DNA from 2 places in the Streptomyces sp. CAU 1734 genome. Region 2 is predicted to be linked to the other one. Evidence: riboswitches for the same ligand, from Rfam matches in the RefSeq annotation. Region 2 holds a riboswitch; the other holds the start of a gene.
What was found. A riboswitch is a leader RNA that binds a small molecule or an ion and turns the genes downstream of it on or off. The one in region 2 is predicted to bind glycine.
Positions count from the first base shown of each region.

Region 1: another riboswitch for glycine. It lies ahead of gcvP (aminomethyl-transferring glycine dehydrogenase); the one in region 2 lies ahead of gcvT (glycine cleavage system aminomethyltransferase GcvT).

Region 1 is NZ_JBDQQP010000015.1:4,510-19,856, reverse strand. Features, by position in the region: gene AAFN69_RS26590 (PhzF family phenazine biosynthesis protein) at 104-925, shown strand; gene AAFN69_RS26585 (type II CAAX endopeptidase family protein) at 971-1,774, opposite strand; gene AAFN69_RS26580 (glutamate-cysteine ligase family protein) at 2,194-3,705, opposite strand; gene AAFN69_RS26575 (hypothetical protein) at 4,205-4,792, shown strand; gene AAFN69_RS26570 (DUF5999 family protein) at 5,084-5,281, shown strand; gene gcvP (aminomethyl-transferring glycine dehydrogenase) at 5,445-8,330, opposite strand; glycine riboswitch at 8,512-8,608, opposite strand; gene AAFN69_RS26560 (PRC-barrel domain-containing protein) at 8,710-9,105, shown strand; gene AAFN69_RS26555 (DNA polymerase IV) at 9,193-10,806, opposite strand; gene AAFN69_RS26550 (MerR family transcriptional regulator) at 10,951-11,559, opposite strand; gene AAFN69_RS26545 (bifunctional nuclease family protein) at 11,808-12,281, opposite strand; gene AAFN69_RS26540 (MerR family transcriptional regulator) at 12,335-13,108, opposite strand; gene AAFN69_RS26535 (FHA domain-containing protein) at 13,127-14,014, opposite strand; gene AAFN69_RS26530 (DUF881 domain-containing protein) at 14,163-14,918, opposite strand; gene AAFN69_RS26525 (small basic family protein) at 15,002-15,334, opposite strand; gene AAFN69_RS26520 (DUF881 domain-containing protein) at 15,331-15,347, opposite strand, start outside.
Region 2 is NZ_JBDQQP010000011.1:275,189-290,535, reverse strand. Features, by position in the region: gene AAFN69_RS22620 (trimeric intracellular cation channel family protein) at 1-498, opposite strand, end outside; gene AAFN69_RS22615 (dipeptide ABC transporter ATP-binding protein) at 555-1,634, opposite strand; gene AAFN69_RS22610 (ABC transporter ATP-binding protein) at 1,631-2,749, opposite strand; gene AAFN69_RS22605 (ABC transporter permease) at 2,746-3,744, opposite strand; gene AAFN69_RS22600 (ABC transporter substrate-binding protein) at 3,930-5,717, opposite strand; gene AAFN69_RS22595 (ABC transporter permease) at 5,879-6,883, opposite strand; gene AAFN69_RS22590 (enhanced serine sensitivity protein SseB C-terminal domain-containing protein) at 7,563-8,318, opposite strand; gene AAFN69_RS22585 (enhanced serine sensitivity protein SseB) at 8,498-9,271, opposite strand; gene AAFN69_RS22580 (AAA family ATPase) at 9,733-10,404, opposite strand; glycine riboswitch at 10,674-10,766, shown strand; gene gcvT (glycine cleavage system aminomethyltransferase GcvT) at 10,915-12,039, shown strand; gene gcvH (glycine cleavage system protein GcvH) at 12,391-12,768, shown strand; gene glyA (serine hydroxymethyltransferase) at 12,833-14,092, shown strand; gene AAFN69_RS22560 (L-serine ammonia-lyase) at 14,308-15,347, shown strand, end outside.

The DNA of each region.
Region 1 (15,347 bases), on a different contig from region 2:
GCCGCCGAGCCGCCCGCCCGGGCTCGTCACCGGCGTCTCATTCCAGGCCAGTTCGGTGCGATTGGCCTTGGCCGCCCGGTTCGCACATGACTACCGTCGTCGTATGCGTATTCGAATCGTCGACGCGTTCGCCGACCGGCCCTTCGCCGGCAACCCCGCCGGAGTCGTCCTCCTGGAGGGCGGCTCCTTCCCCGGCGACGCATGGCTGCAACAGGTCGCCGCCGAGGTCAATCTCTCCGAGACCGCGTTCGCCCACCGTCTTCCGGCCGGCGGCGGGGCCGACTGGGCCCTGCGCTGGTTCACCCCCACCGTCGAGGTCGACATGTGCGGTCACGCCACCCTGGCCACGGCCCATGTCCTGCGGACCACCGGCGCCTGGGACGGCCCCGTCCGGTTCTCCGGCGTCTCCGGCATCCTCGGCGCGGCCGGCAATGAGGACGGCACGATCACTCTCGACTTCCCCGCCGTGCCGTCCCGGCCCGTCGAGGTCTCCCGGGAGCTGGCCGAGGCGCTGGGCGCCGAGGTGATCTCCCTGCACGACACGGGTCCGGTCATCGGGGATCTCATCGCCGAGGTCGCGGACGAGCGGACCGTGCGCGGGCTGACCCCGGACATCCGGGGTCTGTACGAGCACTCCGTCCAGGGCGTTCTCGTCACCGCGGCGGCCGAGGACCCCGCGCGGGGCCATGACTTCGTCTCGCGTTGCTTCTTCCCCCGTGTCGGCATCGACGAGGACCCGGTGACCGGGCGCGCCCACACCTCTCTCGCGCCCTTCTGGTCCGCCCGCCTCGGCCGTACCGAGCTCACCGGGCTCCAGGTGTCCAGCCGCTCCGGAGTGATCCGTACCGAGGTGCGCGGCGACCGCACCCTGCTGACGGGCCGGGCGGTCACCGTCATCGACGGGGAGCTGCTGGCCACCCCCTGACCCGGGGCGGGCGGGCCCGCCCCGGGAGCGTCCGTGAATCCGGCGTCACGCCGTGGGCAGCCAGCCGACCTTTCCGGCCAGCAGGGCGTAGCCGGCGAAGGCCACGATGTCGAGCAGCGCATGCGCCACCACCAGCGGCCCGATCCGCCCCCAGCGCCGGTAGAGGAGGACGAAGACCACGCCCATGACCATGTTGCCGATGAAGCCGCCGATGCCCTGGTAGAGGTGGTACGAGCCGCGCAGCAGCGAGCTCGCGGCCAGCGCCGCCATGGGTGACCAGCCGAGCTGGTCGAGTCTGCGGAGCAGATAGCCGACCACGATCACCTCCTCCACGACGGAGTTCTGGATCGCAGACAGGATCAGTACCGGGAATTTCCACCAGACCTCGGGCAGGGATTCGGGCACCACCGTCAGATTGAAGCCGGTGGCCCGCGCGGCCAGATAGAAGGCGAGCCCGGCGCTCCCGATACCGGCCGCGATCAGGGTGCCCCGCCCCAGATCGGACCAGGGCCTCTCGCGGTCGAAACCCATCGCGCGCAGCCCGCCCGCGCCCTCTCGGGTGAGCAGATGGGCGACGAGCAGCACCGGCACCAGTGCCGTGGTGATTCCGAAGAGCTGCCAGGCGAGATCGAGCCAGGGCCGGCCGGGTGCGTACGACCCGTTCAGCGTCGCGGCCTGTTCCTTGAGCCCACCGGGCTTGGTCACCGAACCGACAAAGCTGATCAGGGCCGATACCGCACTCGCCCCCAGCGAGAGGGCGAGCACCAGCAGCATCTCGGACCGCAGAATCCTTCGCGGCTCACTCTCCGGGGTCAGAGATTCGGCCACGCGGCCCGCCTCCGTCTGCACACAAGCCTCCAGTCGAGTGGTCCCGCGGACCCCGGTTCCTCCCGTCGCCTGAGCCGGACGCGGCACCCGCTGGTCCGCGATCCCGGTTCACCGATGCCGGCCCACCGGCCGCGGCTCACCCTGCGCGGGCTCCGCGGGGGCCGTCACCGCACGGGTCGTCACAGCTTGCCCCATGACGGCCGCGCGGCGGGCAGCGGGTCCGGCGGAGGCGCGCCGCGGCGCCCGCCCCGCCCCCTCCGCAACAGCCGCCCCGCGGCGGAGACGACGCCGCGGACACGGTGCGCACGCGGCACAGCGACGGTGTCCCGCCGCCCGCCGAACCCGACAGCCCGCCCCACGCGACACGCAGTTCCACACCACGGGCAGTCCCACCCGCCGGCCCGTCCCACCCGCCGGCCCGTCCCACCCGCCGGCCCGTCTCACCCGCCGGGGCCGGGGAAGCCCACCGGCCAGGTGTGCACCGGCTCGCCCTCCAGCATCAGTTCGGAGTACCTGCGGGTCATCGCCGCGAGCGCGGCCTCGCGCTCCAGTCCGGCCTCCAGGGCCCGGTGGTAGGTGTCCGCCTGCCAGGAGGCACCGTTCATCCGCCGCTTGCAGCGCTGCTCGATGACCCCGAGATACCGGTCGCGGTCGGCCGGATCGACATTCCAGGCGTCCAGCCCCGCCGCGGCCAGCGGCAGGAGTTCGTCCCGTACGAGCTTCACGGCCGGAACCCTGGTGACACCGCCGGCCCGGCCCGGCCGGGGCCAGTGGAGCTCCGCGTCGATGCCGTCGCGGCACGCGGTGTCGAAGTTCTCCGCGGCGGCCTCGAACGGCAGCCGGCTCCACACCGGCCGGGACTCGTCACCGAGCGCCCGCACCAGCCCGTAGAAGAAGGCGGCGTTGGCGATCACATCGGTGACCGTGGGCCCGGCCGGCAGGACCCGGTTCTCCACCCGCAGATGCGGTACGCCGTCGGCGACCCCGTACACCGGGCGGTTCCACCGGTAGACCGTGCCGTTGTGCAGCACCAGCTCCTTCAGTCCGGGCACACCGCCCTCGTCGACGACCCGCAGCGGATCCTCCTCCGCGCAGATCGGCAGCAGCGGGGGGAAGTAGCGCAGATTCTCCTCGAAGAGGTCGTACGCGGAGCTCACCCAGCGCTCGCCGAACCAGGTGCGGGGCCGCACTCCCTGCGCCTGGAGTTCGGGCGGCCGGGTGTCGGTGGCCTGCTGGAAGAGCGGGGGCCGGGACTCCCGCCAGAGCTCCTTGCCGAAGAGGAACGGCGAATTGGCGCCGACCGCGATCTGCACCGCCGCGATGGCCTGCGCCGCGTTCCACACATCGGCGAACCGGGCCGGTGTCACCTGGAGATGCAGCTGCACCGAGGTGCAGGCGGCCTCGGGCGCGATGGAGGCGGAGGTGCAGGTCAGCCGCTCCACACCGGCGATGTCGAGGGTGAAGTCCTCGCCCCGCGCCGCCAGGATCTGTTCATTGAGCATCAGATACCGGTCGGCGTCCGAGAGATTCCCCGAGACCAGATCGTCCTGGACGAGCGTCGGCAGAATGCCGATCATGACAATGCCGGCGCCCACTTCGTTCGCTTTCCGGTCGGCATATCCGAGCCCGGCGCGCAGCTCCTCGGCCAACTGGTCCAGAACCCGGCCGCCGAGCCGGTGCGGAACGATATTTACTTCCAGGTTGAACATTCCGAGCTCGGTCTGAAAATCATGACTCGCGATCCGCTCGAGAACTTCCGCATTCATCATCCGGGGCAGACCGTCCGCTCCCGCGAGATTCAACTCGATCTCCAGGCCCATCAGATTCTTCGGGCGGTCGAACCTCTTCTCGTCCAGCAGTCGCGCCAGTCCCGCCAGGCACTGCTGGAGCTTTCGCCGGTAACGCTGGCGATCGGACAGCGCGAACCTGCCCGCCACGACCTTCTCCCCCATCGAAGGGTCCCTCCTCGACTGTGGGCACCGCGCGCTCTGGTCGCTCGCGTCACGGACGATAATGCCCAGACTTGCTGATCCATAACGCCGCGCGGAGAGTCTGCGACCGATAGGGTGTTGAGAGTGACCGGCGGCACACTTGAAGGCAAGCCGGGCATCGCAGAGTGCAGCACACAGCTAACGCAGGCCCGCGTATGGTGGAAAACACCGTCGGGTTCCGGCCTACCGCCGCCGGGGAGAATTCCCAGGCCGTTGAGGATATTTCCCCGGGAATCCGGCAGATCGCCCATGCCCAAAAGACCTGAACTCCCCTTGCACGCAATATGCGTGAACGCTAGCCGAAACACCATGGGAACGCCTGTCGTATAAACTCGGCTAAAGAGGCAGAGAGTTGGCGCTCGGTGGCCATCCCAGCCCCCTCTGGCCCCACCCGCTGACAGCGACGTCCGCACCCCTGCCCCCGCTTCACCGTGTCTCGCGAGTGAGAGGCGACCCACCCATGCCCCTGCATGTCCTCCCTGCCCCCGCGCCGGCGCTGCGCACCGTCCACATGGCACTCGGCTCCCCCACCGCCGTCCGTGCGAACCACACCCCCGCCCTCCGGTCCGTCCAGGGACCGCTGAGCCCCGAATCCCCTCTTCCGGTCCATGTCCTGGACCGGATAGCCCCGAGCGAGTCCGGGCCCGCCACCCGGCTGACCGGCTGGCGCTTCCTGCTCCGCGGCGGCGAGCGGTACGTGGCCGCCGCCGAGACCGTGCTCACCCCGGACGGCTGGACCTTCTCCCACTTCTTCGAGGGCCCCTACCTCCACTCCACCGAACAGGCCCTGCGGCAGGCCGAGTCGATGAAGACCCGCTTCCAGCCGAGGCTGCTCTCCGTCCCCGAGCTGTACATGCTCACGCTCTGGCTGCACGGGGACATCACCGCGGACGCCTCGTCCGGCACTCCGCTCCCCGCCGACATCCTCGTACCGCTCGCGCCCGCCCCGCCCGGTATCGCCGCCCACCGGCCGCAGCGGGTCGCCGATCTGCTCCCGGTGATGACGCTCCGGCTCGCTCCCGCGCCCCTTCTGGGCACCCCCGCCTGACCTCACCCGCAAGCAGCGCGCCCCGTGACCGGACGGTCACGGGGCGCGCTGCCGTCCGATGGGACTAGCCCGTACCGGCCATGCGGAACCACCCGAAAGGACGGTGGATCGGCGGTGAACCATCCAGCTGGGTGGTACGTCATTAATCAGTGAGACGAGCTGCCGCGAAATCCCTGCGGAATATCGCCCGTGGGGCAACACTGGGATTCGGACCGACAGATACGGGGGGCGGCCATGAACACCTCATCGAGCCGCAGGACACTCACCACATCAGAGCGAAAGAACCCGCCCATGTGCCAGCACCAGCCAGCCTGCCCGACATCCGACTCAGCCGACCGGGACGCCGCGCGCCTCGTGGCGCACCACCCGGAGCAGGGCTGGAGCCTGCTGTGCAATGGGGTGCTGCTCTTCGAGGACACGGGCGAGCTCCTGCCGGACGGGCAGATCATCGCGCCGCACCGGCCGCGCCGGATCGTGACGGCCGCATAGCGCCCCACTCCGTACCGGAGCGGCACGGCCCCCGGTACGGCGCGACGGACACCGCACCGCGGTGCGCGGCACGACAGGCAGTACGACACACGACGAGGGGCCGGCCCGGAGAATTCTCTCCGCACCGGCCCCGACGCATTGCGCATCCGTCAGCGAGTCACCGTCAGTTGTCGTACTCGTCCAGCGGAGGGCAGGAGCAGACGAGGTTGCGGTCGCCGAAGGCACCGTCGATACGGCGCACCGGCGGCCAGTACTTGTCCGCGGTGCTCACTCCGGCCGGGAAGACCGCCTCGTCACGGCTGTAGGCGTGGTCCCACTCGCCGCCGAGCGCGGCCGCGGTGTGCGGGGCGTTCCGCAGCGGGTTGTCCTCGGCGGGCCACTCACCCGCGGCGACCTTCTCGATCTCCGCCCGGATCGCGATCATCGCATCGCAGAAGCGGTCGATCTCGCTCAGATCCTCACTCTCGGTGGGCTCGATCATCAGGGTGCCCGCGACCGGGAAGGACATCGTCGGAGCGTGGAAGCCGTAGTCGATGAGCCGCTTGGCGATGTCGTCCACGCTGACCCCGGTCGCCTTCGAGAGCGGACGGAGGTCGACGATGCACTCGTGCGCGACCAGACCGGCCGGACCGGTGTACAGCACCGGGAAGTGCGGTTCGAGCCGCTTGGCGATGTAGTTGGCGGCGAGCACCGCGACCTGGGTGGCGCGCTTGAGACCGGCGCCGCCCATCAGCCGGACATACGCCCAGGAGATCGGGAGGATGCCGGCGGAACCCCACGGAGCCGCGGAGATCGGACCGACGCCCGTCTCCGGTCCGGCGGTCGGCTGGAGCGGGTGGTTCGGCAGATACGGGGCGAGGTGCTCCCGGACCGCGACCGGGCCGACCCCGGGGCCGCCGCCGCCGTGCGGGATGCAGAAGGTCTTGTGCAGGTTCAGATGCGAGACATCGCCGCCGAACTTGCCCGGCTTGGCGAGCCCGACCAGCGCGTTGAGGTTGGCGCCGTCCACGTACACCTGACCGCCGGCCTCGTGGACCCGGGCGCAGATGTCGGCGACGTGCTCCTCGAAGACACCGTGGGTGGACGGGTAGGTGATCATCAGTACGGAGAGCTCGTCGCGGTACTGCTCGATCCGGGCGCGCAGGTCCTCGATGTCGACCTCGCCGTCGTCGGCGGTCTTGATCACCACGACCTTCATCCCGGCCATCACCGCGCTCGCGGCGTTGGTGCCGTGCGCGGAGGACGGGATCAGGCAGACGGTGCGCTGTTCGTCGCCGTTGGCCCGGTGGTACGCGCGCACCGCGAGGAGTCCGGCGAGCTCGCCCTGGGAGCCGGCGTTGGGCTGGATGGACACCTTGTCGTAGCCGGTGACCTCGGCCAGCCGCTCCTCCAGCTCACGGATGAGGGTGAGGTAGCCGGCGGCCTGGTCGACCGGGGCGAAGGGGTGGATCTGTCCGAACTCGGGCCAGGTGACCGGCTCCATCTCGGTCGTCGCGTTCAGCTTCATGGTGCAGGAGCCGAGCGGGATCATGCCGCGGTCGAGCGCGTAGTCGCGGTCGGCGAGGCGGCGGAGATAGCGGAGCATCGCGGTCTCGGAGCGGTGCTGGTGGAAGACCGGGTGGGCGAGGTAGTCGTCGCCGCGCAGCAGTCCGGCGGGCAGCGCGTCCGCGGCGACCTCGTCCAGCGCCGCCACGTCGCCCTCGGTGCCGAAGGCGGCCCAGACCGCGATCAGATGGGCGCGGGTGGTGGTCTCGTCACAGGAGACGGAGACATGGGAGTCGTCGACGAGGCGGAGGTTGACACCGTCCTCGCGGGCGGCGGCGACCACATCGGCGGCCCGGCCGGGGACATGCGCGGTGAGCGTGTCGAAGTACGCGCCGTGCACCAGCTCGACACCGCCGGCGCGCAGGCCCGCGGCCAGGATGGCGGCCTGGCGGTGGGTGCGCCGGGCGATCGTCCGCAGTCCGTCGGGACCGTGGTAGACGGCGTACATGCCCGCCATCACGGCGAGGAGCACCTGGGCGGTGCAGATGTTGCTGGTCGCCTTCTCGCGGCGGATGTGCTGCTCACGGGTCTGGAGCGCCAGCCGGTACGCCTTGTTCCCGTCGGCGTCCACGGAGACGCCGACGAGCCGGCCGGGGAGGCTGCGCGCGAATTTCTCGCGGACGGCCATATAGCCGGCGTGGGGTCCGCCGAAGCCCATGGGGACACCGAAGCGCTGGGTGGTGCCGACCGCGATGTCCGCGCCGAGCTCACCGGGGGAGGTGAGCAGGGTGAGCGCCAGCAGATCGGCGGCGACGGTGACGACCGCGCCGAGGCCCTGCGCCTCCTCGATGACCGGCTTGAGGTCACGGACGGCGCCGGAGGCGCCCGGGTACTGGAGCAGCACACCGAAGACACCGCGCTCGGCGATCTCGGCGGGGATGCCGTCGCCGAGGTCGGCGGTGACGACCTCGACACCGGTCGGCTCGGCGCGGGTCTCGATCACGGCCAGGGTCTGCGGCAGCACATCGGCGTCGACGAGGAAGACACCGTTCCTGACCTTGCCGACCCGGCGGGCCAGGGACATGGCCTCGGCCGCCGCGGTGCCCTCGTCGAGCAGGGAGGCGCCGGAGGTCGGCAGGCCGGTGAGCTCGGCGACCATGGTCTGGAAGTTCAGCAGGGCTTCCAGCCGGCCCTGGGAGATCTCGGGCTGGTACGGGGTGTAGGCGGTGTACCACGCCGGGTTCTCCATGACATTGCGGAGAATGACCGGCGGGGTGAAGGTGCCGTGGTAACCGAGACCGATCATCGGCGCCAGGACCTTGTTGCGGTCGGCGAGCCCGCGCAGCTCGGCGAGGACCTCGGCCTCGGTACGGGCCTCCGGCAGGCCCAGGGCCTCGGTGCTCTTGATGACATCGGGTACCGCGGCGGCGGTCAGCTCGTCCAGCGAGCCGTATCCCACCTGTGCCAGCATCTTGGCCTGGGCCTCGGCGTCGGGCCCGATGTGGCGCCGCTCGAAGGGAGTGCCTTGCTCCAGCTGGGAGAGCGGAATGCGGTTGGCGGTCATGGCGGAGGGCCTCCTGGTCTGACACGACCTGCGAGGGGCACCACAGCGGATGCCCTGGACGGCCTCCCCCTCTGTCATGTCAACCTGAGAGCTTCACCGGGGCGCCCGCCTGCGACGTCCCGGCTTTCACCGTCGGTGAGAGCGGATGCCGTCCGACGCCCGCCCTGCTTTCCAGAGTGACCTCGTCCGCGCGGTACAGGTGCCTGAGAGATTCCGGGGAGGATTTGCTCCTTCGGCGCCACCGTCGTCCTGCCGGTGGACTCTCCCGCGCGGGGTCAGCAGCCGTTAGCCAGCCTACCAGCGCACCTCTCGAGAATCGCTCAAGTGGCCGATAGCGGAGATCTGCCCTTTCGTATGCATTGAGGAGCAGTTGCGACCTATTGGAGGGACCGTGCAGACCGATATCGATCCGCGCAGCCTGATCGGCCGCAAGGCGTTCGACAGCAATGGGGCCAAGATCGGAACAGTCGACGAGGTGTACCTGGACGACGCGACCGGTACACCCGAATGGGCGGCTGTCCGTACCGGGCTCTTCAGCCGGGACGCTTTCGTCCCGCTGGAACCGAGCACCTTCGTCGACGACATCCTGCGCGTCCCCTACGAACGCTCGCTGATCAAGGACTCACCGGACTTCGGAGTCGGCCGCCATCTCTCTCCCGAGCAGGAGCTTCAGCTCTACCACCACTACGGCCTCGGGCTCTCCCCGGCTCCGGAGACTCCCGCCGCGCCCCCGGAGGACCGCTCCTTCGGGCGGGTGGCGGGCGACGGGGAATGACCCCCCGCGACCCGTCCCGCTCCGCCTCCGCCGGATCGGCGGAGGCGGACGGGCACACCACGGCTCTGCGGGCATGACGGAGGGGCCTCACCCCCGGGCCGCCGGTGAAATCCCCGGGCCGCCGGCCGGAGGAGCGGACGGCGGGCCCTCCCCTTCCTCGCCGGGTGCCGGCGGAGGAGGGTCCTCCCCTCCCCCGCCCGGTGCCGCCGGAGGCGATCCCGGCGCCGCCACCAGGGGCAGCGGGTCGGCGGGGGTCAGCTCGGGGTCGTCGACCCGGAAGGTACGCACCCTCCCCGGCCGGGGTGAATCCGGGGCCTCGAACCGGATGGTGACCCGCCCGACCCCGCTGCCCTGGACCCATCCCGCGCCGTACCGCTCATGGCGCACATCCCGCCCGGCGGACCACTGGCGGACACCGGGGGCCGCATCCTCGCGGAACGGCTCACCGCCCGCCTCCCGCCCCGCCGCCCCGCCGGGATCCGCCGCGGGCCCGCCGCCCCCGGCCACCGCGTCCGCCCCGGCCGGTACGCCGCCGTCCGCATCCGTGCCGGTGCCGGTGCCGGTGCCGGTAGCGGAGGGAGCCGTACCGGACGGAGCCGTACCGTCACTCCCGGCCGACCGGCCGGCCGCCGCGGCCTGGGCGAAGAGATCCTCCTGGGTGTAGTCGGCGAGCCCGGTCACCCCGACACCGAGCAGCCGCACCCCGCCGGTGGTGTCCACCGACTCCAGCAGCCGCGCCGCCGCCTCCCGCACCACCGAGGCATCGTCCGTGGGCCCGCGCAGCGTCTCGGAACGGGTCAGGGTCGAGAAGTCGTACCGCCGCACCTTCAGCACGATCGTCCGCCCGGAGTGCCCGGACGCCCGCAGCCGCTCCACACACCGGTCCGCCAGCCGTTCCACCTCGATCCGGATGGCGATCCGGTCGTGCAGATCCACATCGAAGGTGTCCTCCACCGACACCGATTTCGTGTCACGCTCCGCGACCACCGGCCGGTCGTCGTGCCCCAGCGCCATCCGGTACAGCGCGGCCCCCTGCGCCTTGCCCAGCAGGCGTACGAGCTCGTCCTCCCCCGCCTCGGCCAGATCCGCGCAGACGGTCATCCCGGCCCGCCGCAGATGCTCCCCGGTGGCGGGCCCGACACCGGGCAGGATCCGTACGGACTTCCGTCCCAGCAGCTCGCGCTCGGTCCCCGGCACCATGAGCACCAGCCCGTCCGGCTTGGCCTGCTCGGACGCGATCTTCGCGAGCATCTTGGACCCGGCCAGCCCCACCGACCCGGAGAGCCCGGTAACCGCTCGGATGTCCGCTCGCAGCCGCTCCCCCGCGGCCCGCGCCGACCGCGCGTCGCCGGCGGCGCCGCTCGCCTCCAGATCCACGAAGGCCTCGTCCAGGCTCAGCGGCTCCACCAGCGGCGACAGCTCCCGGAGGAGCCCCATGACCTGCTCGCTGATCCCGCGGTAGAAGGAGAAGCGGGGCACCAGATACGCGGCGTTCGGCGCGAGGCGCCTGGCCTGGGCCATGGGCATCGCCGAGTGCACACCGAAGCGCCTGGCCTCGTACGAGGCGGTGGCCACCACACCGCGCGGCCCCAGCCCGCCGACGACCACCGGTTTTCCGCGCAGGCTGGGTTTCGCCGCCTGCTCGGCGGCGGCGAAGAACGCATCCATGTCCAGATGCAGAATCGTCGGCGCGGGTCTCACACCCCCGATGCTGCCGCACACCACTGACAACGGCCCCGGCCAGGGGCTTCCCCGGCGTGGCCGCCCGCCGGTCCGGAGGTCTCCCGGGCAGCGCGATCAGCACTCCGGCACCGGGGCGCGGCGGGGTATCGGAGTGCCGCGGGGTCAGACCGCTCGATCGCGCCGGCGCCGGGCCAGCTCATCGGCGGGGTTGTGGCCGATCAGGGTCTCACCGGTGTCGACACGCTCACCGTGCAGCCGGGAGAGGGCCGACTCGACATCGCGCCAGACCACGCCGACCGCGATACCGAAGATCCCCTGTCCCCCCTGGAGCAGATCGACGACCTCGTCCGGCGAGGAACACTCGTAGACGGTCGCCCCGTCGCTCATGAGCGTCATCCGTTCGAGATCCGCGCAGCCGCGGGCGCGCAGATGCAGGACGGCGGCCCGGATGTTCTGGAGCGCCACACCCGTGTCCAGGAAACGCTTGACGATCTTGAGAACGACCACGTCCCGGAGGCTGTAGAGCCGCTGGGTGCCGGATCCGCAGGCCGAGCGGACACTCGGCTCGACCAGGCCCGTACGGGCCCAGTAGTCCAGCTGCCGATAGGTGATCCCGGCCGCCGCACACGCCGTGGGTCCGCGATATCCCACCGTGTCGGCCGGATGGTCGGCCACACTCCCGGGGAGCCTCTCGGGGAGCGGATACGGCCCGCTCTCCCCCAGACCACGTCCGAGGGCACCCCCCACCGCACCGTCGCCGCTGTTTCTCACGCCGACCTCCGTCCTTGACCTGCCCAACTCGACGGTAGGCAGTGACCAGGGGCGCGTCAACGATCGCCACACTCGGCACGCCGAGCGACAATCACCCCAAGAGTGGTTTCACGTGGCCCGAATCGGGGAAAGAGTACTCGAATGGGCGTGAAACGCCCGCACTCGCCACACGCACTCGCGCCCGCTGCCGGACCACCGCCTACGGTGGCCGCCGGGACAGGGGCGGCCACCTGCGCGCCGTTCAGCGGTCACTGGCTATTGGTACCGAAGTCCTCGGGCGAAATCTGATCGAGGAACTCGCGGAATTTCTCCACCTCGTCCTCCTGCTCGTCCGGAATCGCGATGCCGGCGTCGTCGAGCACTCCGTCACTGCCGAAAATCGGCGTGCCGGTGCGCAGGGCGAGCGCTATGGCATCGGATGGGCGAGCACTGACCTCCACCCCACTGGCGAAGACCAGCTCCGCATAGAAGACCCCGTCCCGCAGGTCGGTGATGCGGACCTCGGTCAGCTCCTGGCCCACCGCCTCCAGCACGTCCTTGAAAAGGTCGTGCGTCAGCGGTCTGGCAGGAGCCATGCCCTGTTGGGCAAAGGCAATGGCGGTAGCCTCCCCGGGACCAATCCAAATGGGGAGGTACCGATCGCCTCCCACTTCACGCAGGAGCACGATCGGTTGGTTGGAGGGCATTTCCACCCGGACACCCACAACGTCGAGCTCGTTCACACAGTAACCCTAGGACGTGCCCGACCCGTTTGGGTAGTCGGGCACATCCCCGGTCAGTGAAGCCGGACTCCCAGCGCGATCTGCACCAAGGCCGAATGAAGCCTTATCGACAGGGCCGCGAGCTCTTTTGCGGTGGCCTCCGCATGCGCTCTGGTCTGCGGATTGCGATGGCGCCGCAGGGGTGCGACCACCTGTTCGATCAGCCCGGCCTCCCGCTCGGCGGAGGCCCTCATGGCGCGAAGATGGCGCGGTTCCAGACCGAATCTGCCCAGCTCCGCCACCAGCCTGGCCACAGCGACCGACTCGGCGTCGTACCCGCCGCCGGCATGCTGCACGATCAGGCCGTACGACTCCCAGTCGGCCAGCTCCGCCTCTCCCACCTCCGCGGCGGCCAGCAGCTCCGCCCGGCCCACCCGGGACGCCGTACGGGGCTCACCGTCCGTCTCCCAGGCGACGGCGGGCAGCTCCTGCCGGTCGGCCGGGAGCTGCGGGCCGCGGTCCGGCAGCGCCGGCTGTTCGCCCCTGGCCACGGCGTCGAGGTGCTCACGGATCACCTTCAGCGGAAGATAGTGGTCCCGCTGCATCCGCAGCACCTGCGCCAGCCGCTCCACATCCTCCGAGGTGAACTTCCGGTACCCGGAGGGGGTACGGCGCGGCTCGACCAGCCCCTCCGCCTCCAGAAAACGGATCTTGGAGATCGTGACCTCGGGAAACTCGTCCCGGAGGCGGCCGAGCACCGTACCGATGCTCATCAGCCGCTCACCCGCGGCCTGCCGCTCCCCGGCGGTGGCGGTGCCGTGGCCGGCACCGCCCGTCGGTGTTCGCATGTGCCTTCCCTGGCGGGGTTACATGCCCCGCTGGCTCGCGTAGAAGACCAGACGGTACTTGCCGATCTGGACCTCGTCGCCGTTGGCCAGATAGACCGAGTCGATCCGCTCGCGATTGACATAGGTGCCGTTGAGGCTGCCGACATCGGCGACGCTGAAGCTGCCGTCGGGGCCCCTGCGGAATTCCACATGACGCCGCGAGACGGTCACGTCGTCGAGGAAGATGTCGCTCTGCGGGTGACGGCCGGCCGTGGTCAGCTCACCGTCGAGAAGGAAGCGGCTGCCCGAATTGGGCCCGCGGCGCACCACCAGCAGCGCCGAACCGAGCGGCAGCGCCTCGACCGCGGCCTGAGCCTCGGGCGAGAGCGACGGCAGCTGGGTCTGCCCCGTCATCTCGGAGTCATATGCCTCGAGACCGGAGATGGAGATCGTCGAGGTGGTCTCCGACGCGCGCTCGGCGGGGACGGCCCCGGCCCGCAGCGGCGCACCGCAATTGGAGCAGAACCTGCTGGACAGCGGATTCCGGTTCCCGCACCTCGAACAAACCGTCACGCCCGCCATGGACGGATCCTCCTGCCGCGGCTGTCCCCCATGGGGATTGGTCGCATACGGATCGTGAGGAAACCCTCCACCCGTACTTGAGGCTTGTGATTCACCGAAACCTATGCGGCCGGGACCGGCAGGGTCAACAGACGACGCGCCGGGCCCGCCGGGAATGTCACCGCCCGTCCCGGACACCTGGTCCCGGAAGAGCGGGCGGTCCCCGCCCTGCTCCTCATTCTCACCACTGCGGCGCGCACGGTGCCTGGCGTTGCCGCCGTCCTCGCGTGCGCTCTTGCCGAACAACTTCGCAAACAACTTCACGGGCGATTCCCCTTGACCGAAATAGACCCGCCCGTGGGGCAGGACGAACCCTCAATGACCACACCTGCCGACCCGGACACCCTCACAACGTCCGTGCCCGTCAGACAGTTTCCACCACACGGCACATGTTCGATGTGCCGACCCCCCGCAACCGCTTGCCCCGGCCGGCGGATGCTCATGCGCTCCCGCCTCACTGGTCCGACGACCGAGCGTAGTCAGGCCGCTCCGCCCGTCGCAAGGCGTCAACCACGATCTTCTCCGAGCGGGCCACCGTGGCGGTGGCCTGCTCCTTCTCCAGTGTCTGCACCACACCGCCGGGAATGTTCAGGGCGGGCTCCAGATCCTGCGGCTTTCCGATGACCTTGAAGATGTACGGCGCGCCGATCCGGTTCCCGTCCACCTCGATGTCACCACCCGTCCCGGTGAAATATGTGTCCGCCACAACCCTGTTGCCATTGACCTGGATCGCCTCGGCACCCGCGGCCCGCAGCTCCTGAATGGCGTCGAGCAGCATGTCCGCCTCCACGGCGCCGGACCGGTCCTCGATGGTGAGGGTGATGCCGGGACCCTGCGCCGCGACAGTACCCGCCAGGATGCCCAGCTGCTGCTCCTTCTGCCGGGTCTGCTTGCGGGCCTCCTCCGCCTGGTCCGAACTGTTCTCCAGCTCGGTCCGCTGCTCCTCCAGGCGCTGCTTCTCGTCCGCCAGCCGCTGCGAGCGGTTGTCCAGCTCGTCCAGGATGCGGACCAGGTCCTCCTGGCGCGCGCCGCGCAGAGCGCTGTTGTCACTGGTGGACCGGACCTGGATGGCCAGCCCCAGACCGAGGACGAACAGCAGCACGGCGACGGTGAGTTGAGCACGGGTCACCCGCGGCGGCCAGAGGCCGGCCACCAGGCGCTGACGCCCCGTCCGCCCGGTTCCGCCCGCCGCGGACGGCGCCTTGGGCACGGCCTCGGACGGGGGTGCGGCGCTGTCGGACGCGGCGGGACCGGTTCCCGGGGTCCGCTGGTTCTCCTCGCTGTTCACCGGCGTCACGCCCGGAAGACGTGGCGGCGGATCGCGGCCGCGTTGGAGAAGATCCGGATACCGAGGACCACGACCACACCCGTGGAGAGCTGCGCGCCGACCCCGAGCTTGTCGCCGAGAAAGACGATCAGGGCGGCCACGACCACATTCGAGAGGAAGGAGACGACGAAGACCTTGTCCACGAAGATGCCGTCCAGCATGGCCCGCAGACCGCCGAACACGGCGTCCAGCGCGGCGACCACGGCGATCGGAAGGTAGGGCTCGACCACCGCCGGAACCTCGGGCCGGACGAGCAGTCCGGCCACGACTCCCACGACGAGCCCCAGTACGGCGATCACGATATGCCCTTCC
Region 2 (15,347 bases):
GCCCACGATCGCGGGGACGGCGTAGAGATCACGGTCCCAGCGCAGCAGTGAGGGAACCTCGTTCGCCAGCACATCGCGGAGCACACCGCCGCCGACCGCGGTCGCCACGCCGAGCGCCGCCGACGAGGTCAGGCCGAGACCGTACTCGTACGCCTTGACGGTGCCGGTCACACAGAAGAGCCCGAGGCCGGCCGCGTCGAAGACATTGACGGCGACCTGGATCCGCTCCACATGGGGGTGGAGGAAGAAGACCAGGACCGTGGCCACCAGCGGCATCAGGAAGTAGCCGAGGTCGGTGAAGGCCGCCGGCGGGACGGCCCCGATGATCAGGTCGCGCAGCAGCCCGCCGCCCAGCGCGGTCACCTCGGCGAGGACGGCGATGCCGAAGACATCGAAGTTCTTGCGTACGGCGAGGAGTGCGCCGGAGATCGCGAAGACGAAGATTCCGGCGAGGTCGAGCGCATGCTGGACGGAGGGCGTGAACAATTCTTGGAGCACCGGACGATTGTGCCGTCTCGCGGCGGTCGTCCCGGCTCCGCCGGACCGGGGGTGCGCTACTCCTTCGCGCCGGGTGCGGGGGCCGGATCCGGGGTCTCCGCCGCGGCAGTGACGCCCTCCGGGTGGTGGCAGGCCACCTGTTGCCCCGGACGCAGCTCGACCAGCGGCGGCTCCTGTGTGGTGCAGATCTCGGTCGCCTTCCAGCACCGGGTGTGGAACCGGCAGCCGAGCGGCGGTGAGATCGGCGAGGGCACATCGCCCTTGAGCAGGATCCGCTCGCTCCGCGCCCCGCGCCGCCGGGGGTCCGGTACGGGCACCGCCGACATCAGCGCCCTGGTGTAGGGATGCATCGGCGACGCGTACAGCGCCCCGCGGTCCGCCAGCTCCACGATCTTCCCCAGATACATCACCGCGATCCGGTCCGAGACATGGCGGATGACGGAGAGGTCGTGGGCGATGATCACATAGGTGAGCCCCAGCTCCTCCTGGAGGTCGTCCAGGAGATTGACCACCTGCGCCTGGATGGAGACATCGAGCGCGGAGACCGGCTCGTCCGCGACCACCAGCTTGGGCTTCAGGGCCAGGGCCCGGGCGATGCCGACGCGCTGCCGCTGGCCGCCGGAGAATTCGTGCGGATAGCGGTTGTAGTGCTCCGGATTGAGGCCCACCAGCTCCAGCAGCCGCTGGACCTCCTTCTTCACCCCGCCGTCGGGGGTGATGCCCTGGAGCCGGAACGGCGCCGAGACGATGGTGCCGATGGTGTGCCGGGGGTTCAGCGAGGAGTACGGATCCTGGAAGATCATCTGGACATCGCGGCGCAGCGGGCGCATGGCCCCCACCCCGAGATGGGTGATGTCGTGTCCCTGGAATTCGATCCGGCCGCCGGTCGGTTCGAGCAGCCGGGTGATCAGCCGCCCCATGGTCGACTTGCCACAGCCGGACTCACCCACCACGCCCAGGGTCTCCCCCGGGCGCACATCGAAGGTGAGCCCGTCGACCGCCTGGACGGCGCCGGTCCGCCGCCGGAGCAGACCCTCGCGGATGGGGAAGTGCTTGACCAGGCCGTCGACCCTCAGCAGTGCGTCCGGGGCGGTGGCCGGCGGCTTCTGCGCGGGAATGTTCACTCGGTCGCTCACAGCTTCGGCGCAATCTCTTCGGTCCAGATCCGCGTCCGCTCCTCCTGCGCCATGTGACAGGCGGAGAAGTGCCGGCCGCCCGCGGAGTGGAGCTCGGGGCGGACGGTACGCGTCCGGTTCCCCTCCGGGACGTCGGCGTAGGGGCAGCGCGGGTTGAAGGCACAGCCGTCGGGGATGTTGATCAGACTGGGCGGGGAGCCCTTGACCGGGATCAGCCGCTCGGTCTGCTCGCGGTCGATCCGGGGCATCGAGCCCAGCAGCCCCCAGGTGTAGGGGTGCTGGGGCTCGTGGAAGACCCGCTCGGCGGGCCCGCGCTCGACACACCGGCCGCCGTACATCACCAGGATGTCGTCGGCGAGCTCGGCGACCACCCCGAGGTCGTGGGTGATGACGATCACCGCACTGCCGAACTCCTTCTGGAGATCGCGGATCAGATCGAGGATCTGGGCCTGCACGGTCACGTCGAGCGCGGTGGTGGGCTCGTCGGCGATCAGCAGCTCCGGATTGTTGACCAGCGCCATCGCGATCATCGCGCGCTGGCGCATCCCGCCGGAGAACTCGTGCGGATAGCTGTCGACCCGCTTGTCGGGCTGCGGGATGCCGACCCGGTCGAGCAGTTCGACCGCCCTCTTGCGGGCGGTCTTCTTGTCCGTGTCGTGGTGGACCCGGTACGCCTCCACGATCTGGCGGCCGATCGTGTAGTACGGATGGAGCGCCGACAGCGGGTCCTGGAAGATCATCGCCATGTTCCGGCCGCGCAGCTTCCGCACCTCGTCCGGATGGGCGCCGAGCAGCTCCCGGCCGTCCAGCCAGACCTCCCCGGAGATCCGCGCCTTGTTCCGTCCGTACTGGCCGGCGGTGTGCAGGCCCATGATCCCCAGCGAGGTGACGGACTTGCCCGAGCCCGACTCGCCGACGATGCCGAGGGTCTTCCCCTTCTCCAGCCGGAAGCTCAGCCCGTCGACGGATTTGACCAGACCGTCGTCGGTGGGGAAGTGCACCCGCAGATCGCGGACTTCGAGAAAGGCGTCGGGGGCCGGTGAACCGGGCGGGGCGACCGTTCCCGGAAGCCCCGCGGGGGCGGCGGAGCCGGATTCTTCGATGGGGATGGTCATCCGATCCTCACTCGCGGGTCGACGACGGCGTACAGAAGGTCCACGACGAGGTTGGCGACACAGATGAAGAGCGCCGCGAAGAGGGTGACGCCCAGGATCAGCGGCAGATCCTTGGACTCGATGGACTCGATGGCGAGCCGTCCGAGGCCGGGCAGGCTGTAGGTGGACTCGGTGAGCACCGCCCCGCCGAGCAGGGCGCCGAGGTCGAGTCCCAGCAGGGTCAGCACCGGGGTCCAGGTGGAGCGCATGGCGTGCCGTCCGATGACGACCCGCTCGGTGAGGCCCTTGGCGCGGGCGGTGCGGATGTAGTCCTCGCCCATGATCTCCAGCATGGTGGCGCGGGTGAGCCGGGCGTACATCGCCGCGTAGAGGAAGGCGAGGGTGATCCAGGGCAGGATCAGGGTCCGGAACCACTGGAGGGGATCCTCCTCGACCGGGGTGTACACCCCGCTGATCCAGTCCAGCTGATAGCTGAAGACCGCCAGCGAGATCAGTCCGGTGAAGTAGATCGGCAGCGAGACCCCGGCGAGGGCGACCGTCATGGCGGCCCGGTCCCACAGGGTGCCCCGGCGCAGGGCGGAGACCACACCCGCCGCCACCCCGCCGGTGACCCAGAGCACACAGGCGCCCGCGGCGAGCGAGAGCGTGACCGGCATCGCCTCGGTGAGCAGCGGCCACACCTCCTGCTCGGTGCGGAAGGAGTAGCCGAAGCAGGGGGCCGGGCAGCTGGTGACGTCCGGGCCGTTGGCGTACTCGCGGCCGGCGAAGAGGCCCTGGACGAAGTTCCAGAACTGCACCAGCACCGGATCGGCGAGACCCAGTTTCTGCCGGATGCCCTCGATGGCGGCCTCGTCGGTCTGCTTTCCGGCGAAGAGATACGCCGGGTCCGAGCCCGCCCACTTGGGGAGCACGAAGAAGATGACGAAGGTCGTCAGGGTGACGACCAGCAGCATCATGGCGACGGCGAACAATCGCCGGATGACGTATGCAAGCACTGTGCGCGGCCCGGCGGCGGCCCGCGGAGCCCTGGCTCAGGGTCCGCGCGGGCCGCCGCCCGAGGCCATCACCTGCCCTTCGGGACTGGCGGGTTGGGCGATGGTGGGGCGGTGCGACGGGGGTGCGCGCACCCGCCGCGGCGGGCGGGTGCGCGGGTGCCCGTACGGGTCACCGGGGAGTGCCGCTACTTGACGACGCCCAGGGAGACATAGTCGTAACGGCCGTTGTACGCACCGCTGGAGTAGGCGTTGGTCAGCCGCGAGCCGCGCCAGGTGAAGTTCTTCTCGTAGATGAACGGCATCTGGACCGCGAGGTCGGCGACGGCGTGGTTCATCTGCTGGTAGATCGCGCCGGCCTTGTCGGGGTCGGTCTCCTTGAGCGCGTCGTCGAAGAACTTGTTGATCTTCGGGTCATTGGTCTCGGAGACGTTGTAGTTGCCGTTGCCGACGATGAAGCGGCCGTCGATGATCGGCTGGGAGAAGCCCTGCCCGGTCGGGAAGTCCGGACCCCAGCCGGTCATGACCAGACCGAGACCGCGCTTCTTCACCACGGCGGGCGAGCCGGTGATGCTGGAGGACTCGGCGCCGTCGATCGTCTCGACCTCGGTCTTGATGCCGACCGCGTTCAGCGACTGCTGGAGCGCCTCGGCGGTCTGCACCTCGCCGGGGTTGTTGCTGCGGGCGCTGATGTTGGTGGAGAAGCCGCCGGGCTTGCCGCATGCCTTGAGGGCGGCCTTGGCCTTCTCGACATCGGGCTTGCCCTTGCGGGCGAGGATGCCGTACGGGTCGTAGTCGTCCGAGCCCTTGATGGACTTGGGCAGCATGTTGGTGGCGATGTCGCCGCCGGCGTCCGGGCCGCCGCGGACCTGCTGCATCGAGGCGTAGTCGGCGGCGTAGATCACGGCCTTGCGGCACTCGATGTTGTCGAACGGGGCCACCTTGGTGGCGATGTCGACATAGCGGATGAAGCTGGTCTCGATGTTGTCGAGATTGGCCTTGTGGCCCTGGAGGGCCTTGGTGCGGCCGGCCTGGGACATGCCGGTGGCGTTCAGGTCCAGGTCGTACTCGCCCTTGATGAGCAGCTCGTCGATCGCCTCGATGTTCGAGTTGATGGTGAGCGTGACCTTGTCCGGCAGCGCGGCGCGGATCGGGTCGGTGGACTTCTGCCACTTGTCGTTGCGGACCAGTACGGCGCTCTTCTTCGGCGCGTACGACTCGAATTTGTACGGGCCCGAGGAGAAGGGCTTGAGCTGGTACTTGCCGGCCGTGTCCTTCTCCCGCTTCACCGGGGACCCGGACGGCATCGCCAGCATCTGCTCGAAGTCGCCGTTGGCGGTCGGCAGATGGAAGATGATCGTCTTGTCGTCGGGGGTCTCGATGGCCTTCAGGCCCAGCTTGTCCGGGCTGGTGTCCTTGTACGGGCCCGGGTAGGTGTTCTCCGGGTCCAGGACCTGGCGCAGATACTGCGGCCCGCCGGTGATGACATCCGCGGCCCAGACGCGCTGGATGCCGTACTTGATGTCCTTGGAGGTGATCGGCGAGCCGTCCTCCCAGGCGATCCCGTCGCGCAGCTCATAGGTGTAGGTCTTGCCGTCGTTGGTGACGACCCCCTTGGCCTTGGCCAGGTCGGGGACGAGTTCGGCGCCGCCCGCGCCCGGCTTGGGGGCGTACGAGACGAGCTGGCGGGCGTAGAAGCGGGAGAAGTCCCAGGCCATGCCGTAGTACTGGCGCTGCGGATCGGTGGAGTCCAGATCCTGCTTGCCGATGAACTTGAGCGTGCCGCCCTTCTTGGCGGAGGGGTTGGCGACACCGGTCATGGCCGCGTTGTAGCCGGCGGCCTTGCCGTCACCGCCCTCCCCGTCCTGGGAACCGCCACCGCCGCCGCACGCCGCGGTGGCCGTGAGGGCGGCCACGACGAGCGCCGCTCCGGCGATGCGCCTGGTCCTCGTCCTCGACGAACGCAGGGAAGTCATAGTTCCTGGAACCTCCGGGGGTAGCACGGTTCCCCCGCCTCTTTGCCGGGGAACGGTCGGGGAGCCGCCCGGCCCGTGTGGCGGGGGCGGTGTTGTTCAGTGGCGCGGTGGGGGCGGCGGGGCGGGCCGCCGCGGGGCCGGGCAACACCGGCCGGGCCCGGTCATCGGCTGCCCTTGGGATCGAGGGCGTCGCGCACACCGTCGCCGAAGAGGTTGAAGGCGAGCACCGTCACGAAGATCGCCAGACCGGGCACCACCATGAAGGTGGGGTTGGACTGGTAGGTCTCCACCGCCGTGGAGAGCATCTGCCCCCAGGAGGCGGTGGGCGGGCGGACTCCCGCGCCGAGGAAGCTGAGCGCGGCCTCGGTGAGGATGTTGGTGGGGATCATCAGCGTGGCGTACACGGTGATCGGGGCCACCAGATTGGGCAGCAGCTCCTTGAAGAGCACATAGCGGCGGCCGGCGCCGAGGCTGCGGGCGGCTTCGATGTACTCCTTCTCGCGGAGCGAGAGGGTCTGGCCGCGGACGATGCGCCCGACATAGGGCCAGCCGAAGAAGCCGATCACCCCGACGAGAATGGAGATGCGGACGCTGCTGCCGGTCATTCCGAAGAGATCGTTGGGCAGGACCGAGACCAGCGAGATGATGAAGAGGAGCTGCGGGAAGGCCAGCAGCATGTCCATCACCCGGCTGATGACCGAGTCGGCCCAGCCGCCGAAGTAGCCGGCGACGATCCCGAGGACGGTGCCGAGCACCACGGCGACCAGGGCGGCGAGGAAGGCCACCAGCAGGGAGATCCGCGCGCCGTAGACGATCCGGCTGAAGACATCGCGGCCGTTGTTGGGTTCGAGACCGAGCAGATGTTCCGAACTCATGCCGCCGAAGGACCCCTTGGGGGTGCCGAAGAGCGGATCGATCTTGTCCTGGTGGAATTCATTGGGCGGATGGCCCAGCCAGCTCACGATCAGCGGGGCGAAGACGGCGGTGAGGATCAGCAGGAGGACAACGATGCCACCGGCGAGCGCGAGCCGGTCGCGCTTGAGCCGCGACCAGGCGATGCGGCGCAGTGAGCGCCCCTCGACCGCCGTCTTGACTTCAGCCGCCGCGACATCGGCCGTCGCGGTCCGCTCCGCGTCCGCGCTCGTGTCGTGCAATGGTGCCGTCATCGTGGTGGGGACCCCTCTCGGCCGGACATGGCCGGCCCGTACCCGCCGCTGCGGCGGTTCCGCTTGGTACCGAACCTCTGCTGCGTGCGGGGCTGTTGGTACGAGAGGTACCCGCGAGATGCCCGTGAAGCACGCCGTGCGCAGGAGCGAACCGCTCCCTTGCTGCGGGAGTCTTCAACGGCCGCGCGATCAGCCGCCAGACCCCTCGCGGAATGGTTGCCCAACCGTGATGAGTGTCGCTGTCTTCCGTTATCCGGACGGGAACTCCGGCTGAGCGGAACTCCAATTGGCCAAAAAGGGACGCCAGTTGAACACCTCACCGACATTCGGACACCTCTTCGGGCTTGGATTTCGAAGGGCCCTTGCGTCTGCGGGGTGTGATCGGCAGGTCATAGCGCGGACATGACATGGAAGAACCGCGCGGGCGCTTGCCACGCCCTTCACATATGCGATCAAGGCTGGGCTACTGGCGAGTTGGGGCGTGCGGAGAGCGCCGATCCGCGCATGGCCGGATCGCGCCGATGAGATCCGCCTCCGGGAGCGGCGCACGACGGCACCGGGGGCGTATCCGGAGGGCGGGCGGGTACACATGACGGCGCGCCGTGCGCCGGGGCGCACGGGCCGGGGCGGGCTGCTGTGCCGGCCGGTGGGGGTGGTGTGCGGGGGTCTCCGGGGAGGGTCAGGCGCGGCCGGTGACCCCGTGGGCGTCACGGTCGTAGAAGGGGCGGGCATGGGCGCGCAGCCAGAGCGAGACCGGGTCGTACGCGTCGGACATGGCGACGGTGGAGACGGGCAGCCCGTCCGGGACCGCCGCGATCGACTGCTGCATCATCGCCCGCACCGCGTCCACGGACGGCCGGGTGGTGTCGTACAGATCCAGCCCGATGACGAGATAGGGGGCTCCCAGGGCCGGCTGCACCCAGGCCCGCCGCAGCGACCGGATGGGGGTGGTGCGGTGGGCGTTCTGAGCGAGCAGGGCGTAGAAGTGCGGGATCTCGATCGCGGGCTCGGAGAGCCGCAGCGGGCCGGCGGGCATCCGGTCGAGGCCGGTGGCGATCCGGCGGAGGTCGGGCCAGGGAATGCCGACACCGCCGCCGGGGGCATGGGGGTTGAGCCAGATTCCCCAGCGCTCGGGGAAGAGGGAGCGGGCGATGTCGACACCGCTGACCACTTCGTGGGAGCGGTTCCAGCCGGAGACGGCGAGCTCCTGCGCGGAGGTGACACAGGGGGCGTACCCGATGCCGTCGATCTCCATGTTGCCGTACTGGGCGTCGGGCGAGCCCGGCCCGCCGTGCCAGAGCAGCATCCAGACCTGGCCGTTCGCCGGGTCGGCGAGCGCCTTGAGCAGTGCCTCGTACGCGTCGTAGCGTCCGGGGGTCACCTGGCGCAGCATGTGCTCGACCTGCCCGGCCGCCGCGGTGCCTGACGCGCTCACCCTGTTCCGCCCCTCTCCGAACTGCATGCGTGTGGCCTCGGCCTCCGGACCGCAGGGGGTCGGGCGCGGGTGGAGGCCGGGCCGGGAAGCCAGCTTAATCGGCCGCTCCGGCAGCGGTCGGCGGCGGCGGCCCGGGCATCCGGACCGGCGGGCACCGCCGCCGGCCGGCGGTGCCGGTACTAGTGATGATCGCGCTGGTAGAACGGCCGCACCTGGGTGATCATCCACTCGACCACCGGATCCTGCGCCATGTCGAGCAGGATGAGATTGACCGGCCAGGGCGGCTGGACCCGGCCGAGAGCGCGGCCGAGAGCGTCCAGCGGGGCGCTCTGCTCGGCGCCCTCCCGGGAGGCGAGCTGGACCCCGATGAAGAGGACGGGGGGATCGCCCTCGATGGAGGCGAGCGCCCGGCGGGCGGTGGCCACCACGCCCGCGGCCTGGAACTCCCCGGCGGCGGCGGCGAGGAAGTCGACCGGCTCCTGCTGCCAGTCGGGCTCGAACAGCCGCACCCTGCCGCCGCTCGCGGGCCCGTCGAGCGGGGTGCGCCCGGTCCGGCAGAGCTCGGCGACGGCCTCCGGCGGCAGCGGGATGCCGACGGCACCGCCGGGGTTGACCGCGATACCGAGCTGCGGGGGGAGCCCGCGGGCGAATTCGCGGGCGGGGGCGATGGTGAAGGACATGTGGGGGCCGGCGCAGGCCGTGAACTGCTGCTCGGAGCTGAAGACGGGGACGTACGCCCCGTCGTCGATGTCCATGGTGGGGAGATCGAGGTCGCGGCTCTCGGGGGAACCGCCCCGGGGCAGCGGTACCCACAGGTGGCTGCGGCCGAGCACTTCGACGATCCGGGGCCCGGCGGAGGGGTTGCCGAGCGATGCGGCGAGCACCTCTTCGAGCTCGTTCGCGGGCCAGCCGCCTTGCTGCGGCTGCTGATGCGCCTGTTCCGGAATGGTCATGTTGCTGGCCCTCTCCCCCGGCGGTGCCGGTCTCCCCACGCCTTGTCCCCCCGACCCTAATGCCGGGGAGGGCGACGGGGCACGACCGCGCGCGCATGACGGGGCACTTCGCCGTATATCGCCTGGGGAGGGAGGCGGGGCGGGCGAGTGACACCGGCGGTGCCCGGGGCGGCTTGCCGGGGTCCGTTCGCGCCGGGGCGGGATGGCGGCCGGCGGGGGCGGCCGAGAGCCCGGCGGAGGAGGGGCGCGGGTCGGGGCGAGGCGAGCACCACCGCGCCCGCTCACGACACGGGTACGGGAACGCGCGGAGGCCGAGCGCCCGGCGGCGGGCCCCGGCGCGCGGGCGGCTCCCTCCCCGCCCGCCGCGAGGCGTGGCCGCGGCCGATCGCCAGGTCGGCGGACCGGACAGCCAAACGGTTCAGACGGTCAGACAGCCAGGCGGTCAGGCGGTCAGGCGGCCGTCACTCGAAGCCGAGCAGATTCAGTACGGACGCGGCATCGCGGTCCAGCAGGACCGCCGAGGCGACCCCCCGCGGCAGTCTCCCCGCCTCCGCGTCGCCGATCAGGCCGCCGACCGCGCGCCGGTGCCGGGCGAAGGCGTAACCGGAGACACCCCGGCCGCGCTCCCGCTGGCCCTGCCGGGCGATATCCGGCGGGACGTCGAGCAGGACGAGATGGAGGGCCCCGCCCCGGCGCCGGGCCTCGCGCGCCAGCCAGCGGCGTACCCAGGCCTGGGTGCCGCAGTCGTGGACCACGACACTGGCACCCGACCGCAGGGCGTGCCGGAGCCCGGCGTAGTGGGAGAAACGGACCAGGGGGCGGTAGACGGCGTACGGCAGGAATCCGGGCATCCGGGAGTCCCAGCGGTCCCGGGTGTTCTGCGAGTCGATGCCCCGGCCCCGGACCGCGCGCCGGATCAGGGTGGACTTTCCGCTGCCGGGGAGGCCGGAGACGACGACCACGTCACCGGAGGCGAACAGCAGCCGCCGGGGGCTGCGCCCCGCGCGGGCGCGCAGATCACGCAGGACGGGCGTGGGTCCGCCCAGCAGCTTCCCGATCTTCCGGACGGCCGCCGCCGGTGGCGCGGGCACACCCGTGGTCGTGGCGTAGGCACCGGAGTGCTGCAACGTCATCACACCCTCCCCCATGTCAGGTCTCCCTCACACTTGCCCAAGAAGCGTAAAGAAATGGTAATGGGGCGCAACTGATTTGCGTCTGATGCGCGTCCGGCGTGTGGCGAACGGCTCCGGCGGAAACAGGGGCGGCGGCCCGCCCGGCCGGCCGGGCGGCCGTCGGGGGAGGCCGGCGCGGCGCCGGAGAGCCGGCGAGAAGGCCCGGCTCCGGACCCCCATGGAGCCGCCGGGCGTGCAATGATGTGCCCGCCAACTGCATACCGGCCGCTTGAATCCACGCGGGAGAGTCCCGGCCCCGTGCCGGGCGCCGAAGGAGCAAGTTCCTCCCTTGAATCTCTCAGGCCCCGTACCGCGCGTGATGAGGCAGATCTGAAAAGCGAGCCGCCGTTCCGGGGCTCCACCCAAGGTGCAAACCGCGACCACCTGTACGCCGGGTCGTGGTGAACCTCTCAGGTTCCGATGACAGATGGGGAGGATTGTCCTCGCCGTCATGCCCTGGGAGCCCCTTTCATGAGCAACGCCCCTCGCCGGACCGCCCTCGATGCGCTGCATCGTTCGCTGGGCGCGACCATGACCGACTTCGCGGGCTGGGACATGCCCCTGCGGTACGCCAGCGAGCGCGACGAGCACCAGGCCGTGCGCAACCGGGCGGGCCTCTTCGACCTCTCCCACATGGGCGAGATCACCGTGACGGGGCCGCAGGCCGCCGCGCTGCTCGATTACGCGCTGGTCGGCAACATCGGCTCGATCGGGGCCGGCCGGGCCCGCTACACCATGATCTGCCGCGAGGACGGCGGCATCCTGGACGATCTGATCGTCTACCGGCTCGGCGCTCCCGAGACGCCCGAGTACATGGTGGTGGCGAACGCCGGAAACGCGCAGACCGTACTGGACGCGCTGATCGAGCGGTCGGCCGATTTCGACGCCGAGGTCCGGGACGACCGGGACAATTACGCGCTGATCGCCGTCCAGGGTCCGGAGTCCCCGGGCATCCTGAAGTCGGTCACGGACGCCGATCTGGACGGTCTGAAGTACTACGCCGGGCTCCCGGGCACAGTCGCCGGGGTCCCCGCGCTGATCGCCCGTACCGGCTACACCGGCGAGGACGGCTTCGAGCTCTTCGTGGAGCCCCGGCACGCCGAGGAGCTGTGGCGCGCGCTGACCGAGGCGGGCGCCTCGGCCGGGCTGATCCCCTGCGGGCTGTCCTGCCGGGACACGCTCCGCCTGGAGGCGGGGATGCCGCTGTACGGACACGAGCTGACCACCGCGCTCACCCCCTTCGACGCCGGTCTGGGCCGGGTCGTGAAGTTCGAGAAGACCGGTGATTTCGTCGGGCGCGCGGCCCTCACCGAGGCCGCCGCGCGTGCCGAGGCCAGCCCGCCGCGCAAGCTGGTCGGGCTGATCGCCGCGGGCCGCCGGGTGCCGCGCGCCGGCTTCTCGGTGGTCGCCGGGGGCGAGACCGTCGGCGAGGTCACCTCCGGAGCGCCCTCCCCCACCCTGGGGAAGCCGATCGCCATCGCCTATGTGGACGCGGCCCACGCGGCCCCGGGCACGGAGGGCGTCGGAGTCGACATCCGGGGTACCCACGAGGCGTACGAAGTCGTCGCACTGCCCTTCTACAAGCGGCAGAAGTGACTCCGCGCGGGCGGGGCGGGCCCCGGCCCGTCCCGGCCGCCGCGCTCCGGCCGGCCGCTTCCGCCGTCTGAGGGCCCGGGCGCCCCGCCGCGCCCGGCCGGGGGAACCGTCGGCGGCCCGTGCGCTCCGGCCGCCGGCCCGTACGGCTCCTTCGGACACCGCCGGACACACCGGCCGCCGACACGATCGGCCGGCCCCGCCCGCCGGGCCTGGCGGGCGATCACCGATACCCCCGGGGACGGCATCCGGAACCCCGGATACGGCCGTCACGGCGCCGGAAGTGACCATCAGCACCTCCCGCCGCCCTCACCACGTTCATCAGCCCCTTCCGCGTACAGGAGAATTCAGGTCATGAGCAACCCCCAGCAGCTGCGTTACAGCAAGGAGCACGAGTGGCTGTCGGTCGCCGAGGACGGCGTCTCGACGGTCGGCATCACCGAATTCGCGGCGAGTGCGCTCGGCGATGTCGTCTACGCCCAGCTCCCCGAGGTGGGCTCCACGGTGACCGCGGGCGAGTCCTGCGGTGAGCTGGAGTCGACGAAGTCCGTGAGTGACCTGTACTCCCCCGTCTCGGGCGAGGTCACCGAGTTCAACCAGAACGTGGTCGACGACCCGTCGCTGGTGAACACCGCTCCGTTCGAGGGCGGCTGGCTCTTCAAGGTGCGGGTCAGCGGCGAGCAGGACGATCTGCTCTCCGCCGACGAGTACACCGCCTTCGCCGCGGGCTGATCCACCGCGCATCATCGCCGCGCCCGCCTCTTGACCACGACCACGACCACGACAGGGAACCGAGATGTCGCTTCTCAACACCCCTCTCCATGAGCTGGACCCGGATGTCGCCGCCGCCGTCGACGCCGAGCTTCACCGTCAGCAGTCGACCCTGGAAATGATCGCCTCGGAGAACTTCGCTCCGGTCGCGGTCATGGAGGCCCAGGGTTCGGTCCTCACCAACAAGTACGCCGAGGGCTACCCCGGCCGCCGCTACTACGGCGGCTGTGAGCACGTCGATGTGATCGAGCAGATCGCCATCGACCGCATCAAGGAGCTCTTCGGCGCCGAGCACGCCAATGTGCAGCCGCACTCGGGTGCCCAGGCCAACGCGGCGGCGATGTTCGCGCTGCTCAAGCCCGGCGACACGATCATGGGTCTGAACCTCGCGCACGGCGGGCACCTGACCCACGGCATGAAGATCAACTTCTCCGGCAAGCTCTACAACGTGGTCGCGTACCACGTGGACAACACCACCGGCCAGGTCGACATGGCCGAGGTCGAGAAGCTGGCCAAGGAGTCCCGGCCGAAGCTGATCGTGGCGGGCTGGTCCGCCTACCCGCGGCAGCTGGACTTCGCCGCCTTCCGCCGGATCGCGGACGAGGTCGGCGCCTATCTCATGGTCGACATGGCCCACTTCGCGGGCCTGGTCGCGGCCGGTCTGCACCCCAACCCGGTGCCGCACGCCCATGTCGTGACCACGACCACCCACAAGACGCTGGGCGGCCCCCGCGGCGGAGTGATCCTCTCCACGGCCGACCTCGCCAAGAAGATCAACTCGGCGGTCTTCCCCGGCCAGCAGGGCGGCCCGCTGGAGCATGTCATCGCCGCCAAGGCGGTCTCCTTCAAGGTCGCGGCGACCGAGGAGTTCAAGGAGCGCCAGCAGCGCACCCTGGACGGCGCCCGCATCCTGGCCGAGCGCCTGATCCAGGACGATGTGCGCGAGCACGGCGTCTCGGTGCTCTCCGGCGGCACGGACGTCCACCTGGTCCTGGTCGACCTGCGCAACTCCGAGCTCGACGGCCAGCAGGCCGAGGACCGCCTCCACGAGGTCGGGATCACGGTCAACCGCAACGCCATCCCCAACGACCCCCGGCCGCCGATGGTGACCTCGGGCCTGCGGATCGGCACCCCGGCCCTGGCCACCCGCGGCTTCGGCGACGAGGACTTCCGCGAGGTCGCGGACATCATCGCCGAGGCGCTGAAGCCGGTGTACGACGCCGAGGCCCTGCGCGGCCGGGTGTCGGCACTGGCCGCGAAGCACCCGCTCTACCCCGGGCTGTAGGCCCGTCCGGGGAGGTCCGTACGCAACGCCACCCGCACACGCATACGAATCTCGGGGGCACCGCGCACACTGGAGAGTGAGCGCGGTGCCCCGCCCCGTCCCAGCACACCATCCGAATCGCTCACGCGTCGGCCCCATCCCCGCGCACCGCTGCTCACCGCACCATCTGCACCACCCGGCGGACAACGGCGTCTACCAACCCCTAGGAGTTCCCCGTGGCCATCTCGGTCTTCGACCTGTTCTCGATCGGCATCGGCCCGTCCAGCTCCCATACGGTCGGCCCCATGCGCGCGGCCCGCATGTTCGCCCGGCGGCTGAAGAACGAGGGCCTGCTGGCCCACACCGCCTCGATACGCGCCGAGCTCTACGGCTCACTCGGCGCCACCGGCCACGGCCACGGCACCCCCAAGGCGGTCCTCCTCGGTCTCACCGGCAGCTCCCCCCGGACCGTCGACGTCGAGACCGCCGACGCGCAGGTCGAGCGGATCAGGGAGTCCGGCCGGATCAATCTCCTCGGCATGCACGAGATCGACTTCGACTTCGACCGCGATCTGATCCTGCACCGGCGCAAGGCGCTGCCGTACCACGCCAACGGCATGACGATCTTCGCGTACGACGCCGATGGCGCCGGTGTCCTGGAGAAGACGTACTACTCGGTCGGCGGCGGCTTCGTGGTGGACGAGGACGCGGTCGGCGAGGACCGGATCGTCCTCGACGACACCGTACTGAAGTACCCCTTCCGCACCGGCGACGAGCTGCTGCGCCTGACCCGGGAGACCGGCCTCTCGATCTCCGCGCTGATGCTGGAGAACGAGAAGGCATGGCGCACCGAGGAGGAGATCCGCGCCGGTCTGCTGGAGATCTGGCAGGTCATGCAGGCATGCGTGGCCCGGGGCATGGCCCGCGAGGGCATCCTCCCCGGCGGCCTGCGCGTCCGCCGCCGCGCGGCCAATTCCGCCCGCCAGCTCCGCGCCGAGGGCGACCCGCTGGCCCGTGCGATGGAGTGGATCACCCTCTACGCGATGGCCGTGAACGAGGAGAACGCGGCCGGCGGCCGGGTCGTCACCGCCCCCACCAACGGCGCGGCGGGCATCATCCCGGCGGTGCTCCACTACTACATGAACTTCGTCCCCGGCGCCGATGACGAGGGGATCGTCCGCTTCATGCTGTCGGCGGGCGCGATCGGCATGCTCTTCAAGGAGAACGCCTCCATCTCCGGCGCCGAGGTCGGCTGCCAGGGCGAGGTCGGCTCCGC